One region of the Enterobacter sp. N5-15 genome, then DNA from elsewhere that is predicted to be linked to it. Evidence: predicted binding sites of a transcription regulator. Region 1 holds the regulator's gene; each other region holds the start of a gene.
The links. Region 1 encodes Fur, which represses iron uptake genes when iron is present. Its sites were predicted from a motif close to ATAATAATGAGAACNACTATCAA; they were not measured.

Region 1 (2,269 bases):
CCAAAGAACAAACGGACCGTACGACACTAGATCTGTTCGCGAATGAGCGTCGCCCGGGACGACCCAAGACGAATCCGCTTTCGCGCGATGAACAGCTGCGTATCAATAAACGCAACCAGCTTAAACGCGATAAAAATCGTGGGCTTAAGCGTGTCGAACTGAAGCTTAACGCCGACGCCGTCGATGCGCTGAACGAGCTGGCTGACGCGCGAAATATCAGCCGCAGCGAGCTCATTGAAGAGATGTTGCTCGTCCAGCTTGAGACGTTACGCAGCCAGGCATAAGTCTGAAAATCCCCTTTATCGCCCTTTTCATGTAGCACAGAGTGCAGTCCTGCGCGATAGCTGTTTCCGCAGGGTTGCCAGTTCTGCTATTATTGCCCTTATCCGTGGCCGAATTGCGCCACCATACTATTAAGTTTCAAGAGGTTATTTTACTCATGGCAATCATCGGCATTTTCTTTGGCAGTGATACCGGCAATACCGAAAATATCGCAAAAAACATTCAAAAACAGCTCGGTAAAGACGTTGCTGATGTGCATGACATCGCTAAGAGCAGCAAAGAAGATCTGGAAGGCTATGACATTCTGCTGCTGGGTATCCCAACCTGGTACTACGGTGAAGCCCAGTGCGACTGGGATGATTTCTTCCCGACGCTGGAAGAAGTGGACTTCAACGGTAAGCTGGTGGCCCTGTTTGGCTGTGGCGATCAGGAAGACTACGCCGAATACTTCTGTGACGCGCTGGGTACCATCCGCGATATCATTGAGCCGAATGGCGCGGTTATCGTAGGCCACTGGCCGACCGCCGGTTACCACTTCGAAGCGTCTAAAGGCCTGGCCGATGACGATCACTTCGTGGGTCTGGCTATTGACGAAGACCGTCAGCCAGAGCTGACGGCAGAGCGCGTTGAGAAATGGGTGAAGCAGATCCGTGAGGAACTGCACCTGGACGATATTCTGAACGCCTGATTTTTATCGCGGCGCAGCGGCGGCTGCGCCCGTGCTCCAGGTCAAACCGATTAAATTAATCGCTACAATCTTTTAACTTTTTCGCCCAGACCTGTACAATGTCTCCCTGATAAAGTGTGGTTTTCCATTGAGCAAGTTTGTTGGTGATACCCCATTTTTATAAGCATATTTTGCCTGAGACTTGCAGTTTTCATTTAGCCATGGCAGTTCTATAATGAGACGCATTATCCCAGGTGCATTTTCTGTCACTTCCTACAGAAGTGAATCGTTTAGCAACAGGACAGATTCCGCATGACTGACAACAATACCGCATTAAAGAAGGCTGGCCTGAAAGTTACGCTTCCTCGGTTAAAAATCCTTGAAGTGCTTCAGGGTCCAGACAATCACCATGTCAGTGCGGAAGACCTCTATAAACGTCTTATCGACATGGGTGAAGAGATTGGGCTGGCTACCGTCTATCGCGTGCTGAACCAGTTTGATGACGCGGGCATTGTTACCCGTCATAATTTCGAAGGCGGTAAATCTGTTTTCGAACTGACCCAGCAGCAGCACCACGATCATCTGATCTGCCTCGATTGCGGCAAGGTCATTGAATTCAGCGATGATTCCATTGAATCACGCCAGCGTGAAATCGCGGCGCGTCATGGCATCCGCCTGACGAACCACAGCCTGTACCTTTACGGTCACTGCGCTGAAGGCGACTGCCGCGAAGACGACCACGCGCACGACGCGAAATAAGCGAGCGTTCATACTCTGAGCCAGCCGCAAGGTTGGCTTTTTTTTGCCTGAAAAAAGCCCGGTGGCGCTGCGCTTACCGGGCGTAAAGCAACTTATTTATTGTTATTGCGTATCTCGTTCCAGATCTTATCGCAACGCTTCGCCACTTCCTGATCGTTACCGGTTTTACGCGCCTGAATGCAGGCCTGGTAATCCATCACGCGGACGTTCTCCTGCGTAGCGAACTGCTCGTGCGCTTTCTCTTTCTTCAGCACGTTCAGCACGCTCTGACAGGCTTCAATCTTCTCCGGCGAACCTTCCGCAGTATTAATACAGGCGCTATACGCCTCCTTCAGACGGGTGTCCTCTTTCGGCGCCTGTGTCTGAGCACACGCCACCAGCCCTGATGCCAGCAACGCGACGATTACGATTTTTTTCATCATGTGCAGTCTCCATACCGGCGGGACTCAGCCCGCCGGTGCGTTCATCAGAAGATGGTGAATGGGGCGATAACCATGAATTTCACGTCACGTTCATCCTGGAAGATGTTGCCGTAACCGCCCGCATAGCTCGGGATATCGG
Region 2 (2,269 bases), 1.4 Mb from region 1:
GCCTGCTCGGGGAACTCGGTTTTCCAGTGCTGATAGTGTTCGCGGGGATAGTGGCACAGCGCGCGCTCGGGCCCGCCGTGGATTTTCTTTTCTGCCTGCTCGTCACCCGCCAATCCAAGGTCGGTTAGCGTCAGCTCGCCGTCGACCTGAATTTTAGCGATGGCGCTCGGGCGGCTGCCGTCGTACTCCCTTACCTTGCCTGTAAACACGTTCACCGGGTAATGCATTGCTGCCTCCATTACGCAGATACAAAAAAAGCGAGTCATAAGACTCGCTTCTCACAGGCGTCAATGCAACCTTATTTTTTAGCGGCGAAACGTGCTGCTGCTTCGTCCCAGTTCACCACGTCCCAGAAGGCTTTGATGTAGTCCGGGCGACGGTTCTGGAATTTCAGGTAGTAAGCGTGTTCCCACACGTCCAGGCCCACGATTGGGAAGCCGGATGCGCCAGAAATTGCTTCACCCATCAGCGGGGAGTCCTGGTTAGCAGTAGACACTACCGCCAGCTTGTCGCCTTTCAGAACCAGCCACGCCCAGCCAGAGCCGAAACGGGTTGCAGCGGCTTTTTCGAATTCCGCTTTGAAGTTGTCAACAGAACCGAAGTCGCGCTCGATAGCCGCTTTCAGGTCGCCCTGCAGGGTGGTACCGGTTTTCAGGCCTTTCCAGAACAGGCTGTGGTTTGCGTGGCCGCCAGCGTTGTTACGCAGAACGGTTTTCTTGTCCGCTGGCAGCTGGTCCAGCTTGGTGATCAGCTCTTCAGCAGACAGGTTAGCGAACTCTGGCAGGCTTTCCAGCGCGGCGTTCGCGTTGTTCACATAGGTCTGGTGGTGTTTAGTGTGATGGATTTCCATCGTCTGCTTGTCGAAATGCGGTTCCAGTGCGTCGTAGGCATACGGCAGGGATGGCAGTGTATAACTCATAATCCTCTCCATTATTGTCGGGCGGCACAGCTGTTAATGCCGCGTAAGCAGTTGGTTCATTATAGTTAATTAAATGATATTGAAAATGATTATCAATGCCGTAGTTTTTATAAGGTTATTCGTTTTTCGATTAATAGCGAAAATGTGCGTCTACTCACGCGGTTAACGTGCTGATTGCCATCCAGAACACATGTGCGGCAACCTTCTGAAGGTCTCCAAACCGCCTAATTTTTACACTCCTCAAGTCGGTGGGAAGCCACTGACGATAAAAACGATGAGGGTGTAAAAATGAATCATGCGATTACGATGGGTATCTTCTGGCATTTGATAGGTGCTGCCAGTGCAGCCTGTTTCTATGCTCCGTTTAAAAAAGTGAAGGGCTGGTCATGGGAAACCATGTGGTCCGTTGGCGGGATCTTCTCCTGGCTGATTTTGCCCTGGACCATTAGCGCCATGCTGCTGCCCGATTTCTGGGGCTACTTCTCCTCCTTCAGCGCCTCCACCCTGCTGCCGGTGTTCCTGTTCGGCGCGATGTGGGGCGTCGGCAACATCAACTATGGCCTCACCATGCGCTATCTCGGCATGTCGATGGGCATTGGTATCGCGATTGGCATCACGCTGATCGTCGGTACCCTGATGACGCCAATTCTCAACGGCAATTTCGACGTACTTATTCATACTCAGGGTGGGCGGATGACGCTCCTGGGCGTGCTGGTGGCGGTCATTGGCGTAGGAATTGTGACTCGCGCGGGGCAGCTGAAAGAGCGCAAGATGGGCATTAAGGCCGAAGATTTTAACCTGAAGAAAGGCCTGCTGCTGGCGGTCATGTGCGGCATCTTCTCGGCGGGCATGTCGTTCGCCATGAACGCCGCCAAACCGATGCACGAAGCGGCCGCCGCGCTGGGCGTCGACCCGCTGTACGTTGCGCTGCCAAGCTATGTCGTGATTATGGGTGGCGGCGCGATGGTTAACCTGGGCTTCTGCTTCATTCGTCTGGCAAAAGTCAAAAACCTGTCGGTAAAAACCGATTTCTCGCTGGCAACATCGCTCATCATCACCAACGTGCTGCTCTCCGCGCTCGGCGGCCTGATGTGGTATTTGCAGTTCTTCTTCTACGCCTGGGGCCACGCCAGCATTCCGGCGCAGTACGACTACATAAGCTGGATGCTGCACATGAGCTTCTACGTGCTTTGCGGCGGGCTGGTAGGGCTGGTGCTGAAAGAGTGGAAGAACGCCGGACGTCGTCCGGTTGGCGTACTGAGCCTCGGCTGCGTGGTGATTATTATCGCTGCCAATATCGTCGGCCTCGGCATGGCAAATTGATTACGACCCTTTTCGACTGCGATGACG
Region 3 (2,269 bases), 1.8 Mb from region 1:
ATATCGGTTTATCTGCCGGCGTGAAGGGATGGGATATGGCGATGTAAAATACCTGGCGGCGCTTGGCGCGTGGCATGGCTGGTGCATACTGCCTGCACTGGCATTACTCGCTGCGCTTATGGCGCTACTCAGCATTCTTGTGTTTTCGTTATTCACCCCTGATAAAGGGGCATTAAAAAACCCACTGCCTTTTGGGCCATTTCTGGCAGCAGCGGGTTTATGCGTAGGTTGGAAGACGGTGGTTACTCTTCCACTTTAATCTGCGACTGAAGGTAGTTCTGCAGGCCGATTTTAGCAATCAAGTCCAGCTCCGTTTCCAGCCAGTCAATGTGGCCTTCTTCATCGGCCAGGATCTGGATCATCATATCGCGACTGACGTAGTCATGTACGCTGTCTGCGTAGGCAATGGCTTCACGGAGATCTTTGGCGCCTTCAAGCTCCAGCCTGAGGTCGGAACGCAGCATCTCTTCGACATCTTCTCCGATGCCCAGCTTTCCGAGGACCTGCAGGTTTGGAATGCCTTCAAGGAATAAAATACGCTCGATATATTTATCGGCGTGCTTCATTTCATCGATCGATTCATGGTACTCAACGTCGTTCAGACGTTTAAGCCCCCAGTTTTTGAACATTCTCGCGTGAAGAAAGTACTGGTTAATTGCGACAAGCTCATTTCCCAATAATTTATTGAGATAACTTATGATTTTAACATCACCTTTCATTATATAGTCCCTCCGCTTCCACTCATTGAAGCGTAGATCGGGCTACAGGGATGTCAAAAAAAAGATGGGCGCTTACGCGATCTCTTTGTATTCCGGGATCTGCATCAATTCGTCCTGCATGATCTCGCGCGCAGCACGTACGCATTTACCGCATTGATTTCCCACCGGAACAAATTTGCGTAGCTGCTGAAATGACTGAGGCTGAAACTGGCGAACGGCCTGACGTATTTTCTTGTCGCTTACACCATTACATAAACAAACGTACATAGAGACTCCCGTTCAAATTATGCGCAAAGTGTAAGTGAGAATGGTTATGATTACAATAGCACAAGCGCCACAATACGGGGCGGGAGCAGGCAAAAAATGCGAAATTTTGTGACAGTGACTGAACGGCAGAAAACAAAAAAGGACGCCGAAGCGTCCTTTTTTTATTCAGGGATAATTAATTAGCCCAGAACTTTAGCAACAACGCCCGCACCAACGGTACGGCCGCCTTCACGGATTGCGAAACGCAGACCGTCGTCCATCGCGATTGGGTGGATCAGAGTCACAACCATCTTGATGTTGTCGCCTGGCATTACCATCTCTACGCCTTCTGGCAGTTCGATGGTACCGGTCACGTCAGTTGTACGGAAGTAGAACTGTGGACGGTAGCCTTTGAAGAACGGAGTATGACGGCCGCCTTCGTCTTTGGACAGGATGTACACTTCAGATTCGAACTTGGTGTGTGGCTTGATTGAGCCTGGCTTCGCCAGAACCTGACCACGTTCGATTTCTTCACGTTTGATACCACGCAGCAGAACACCAACGTTCTCACCAGCACGGCCTTCGTCCAGCAGTTTGCGGAACATTTCAACGCCAGTACAGGTAGACTTAGCAGTCTCTTTGATACCAACGATTTCAACTTCTTCACCAACTTTGATGATACCGCGCTCTACACGACCGGTAACAACGGTACCACGACCGGAGATGGAGAATACGTCTTCGATTGGCAGCAGGAATGGCTTGTCAATCGCACGCTCTGGTTCTGGGATGTAAGAATCCAGGAAGCCAGCCAGTTCGATGATTTTCGCTTCCCACTCAGCTTCGCCTTCCAGCGCTTTCAGAGCAGAACCACGAACGATTGGGGTATCGTCGCCTGGGAAATCGTACTGAGACAGCAGTTCACGAACTTCCATCTCTACCAGTTCCAGCAGCTCTTCGTCATCAACCATGTCGCATTTGTTCAGGAACACGATGATGAAAGGAACGCCTACCTGACGACCCAGCAGGATGTGCTCACGAGTCTGAGGCATTGGGCCGTCAGTCGCAGCAACAACCAGGATCGCGCCGTCCATCTGCGCAGCACCGGTGATCATGTTTTTAACATAGTCGGCGTGGCCTGGGCAGTCTACGTGTGCGTAGTGGCGAGTCGGGGTGTCATATTCAACGTGGGAAGTGTTGATGGTGATACCACGTGCTTTTTCTTCTGGTGCGTTATCGATCTGGTCGAATGCACGAGCAGAACCACCGTAGGTTTTAGCCAGAACGGTAGTGATTGCAGCAGTCAG

Region 2: a site for Fur is predicted at 993-1,015, ahead of sodA (superoxide dismutase [Mn]). Genes of this name have one in related genera too.
Region 3: a site for Fur is predicted at 1,021-1,043, ahead of bfd (bacterioferritin-associated ferredoxin). Genes of this name have one in related genera too.

Annotation. Positions count from the first base shown of each region.
Region 1 is NZ_CM170150.1:1,329,020-1,331,288, reverse strand. Features, by position in the region: gene ybfE (LexA regulated protein) at 1-284, shown strand, start outside; gene fldA (flavodoxin FldA) at 440-970, shown strand; gene fur (ferric iron uptake transcriptional regulator) at 1,262-1,708, shown strand; gene chiQ (ChiQ/YbfN family lipoprotein) at 1,801-2,127, opposite strand; gene chiP (chitoporin ChiP) at 2,175-2,269, opposite strand, start outside.
Region 2 is NZ_CM170150.1:4,755,527-4,757,795, forward strand. Features, by position in the region: gene yiiM (6-hydroxyaminopurine reductase) at 1-227, opposite strand, end outside; gene sodA (superoxide dismutase [Mn]) at 299-919, opposite strand; gene rhaT (L-rhamnose/proton symporter RhaT) at 1,208-2,242, shown strand; gene rhaR (HTH-type transcriptional activator RhaR) at 2,243-2,269, opposite strand, start outside.
Region 3 is NZ_CM170150.1:4,421,525-4,423,793, forward strand. Features, by position in the region: gene AC2TE5_RS20975 (prepilin peptidase) at 1-259, shown strand, start outside; gene bfr (bacterioferritin) at 243-719, opposite strand; gene bfd (bacterioferritin-associated ferredoxin) at 792-986, opposite strand; gene tuf (elongation factor Tu) at 1,166-2,269, opposite strand, start outside.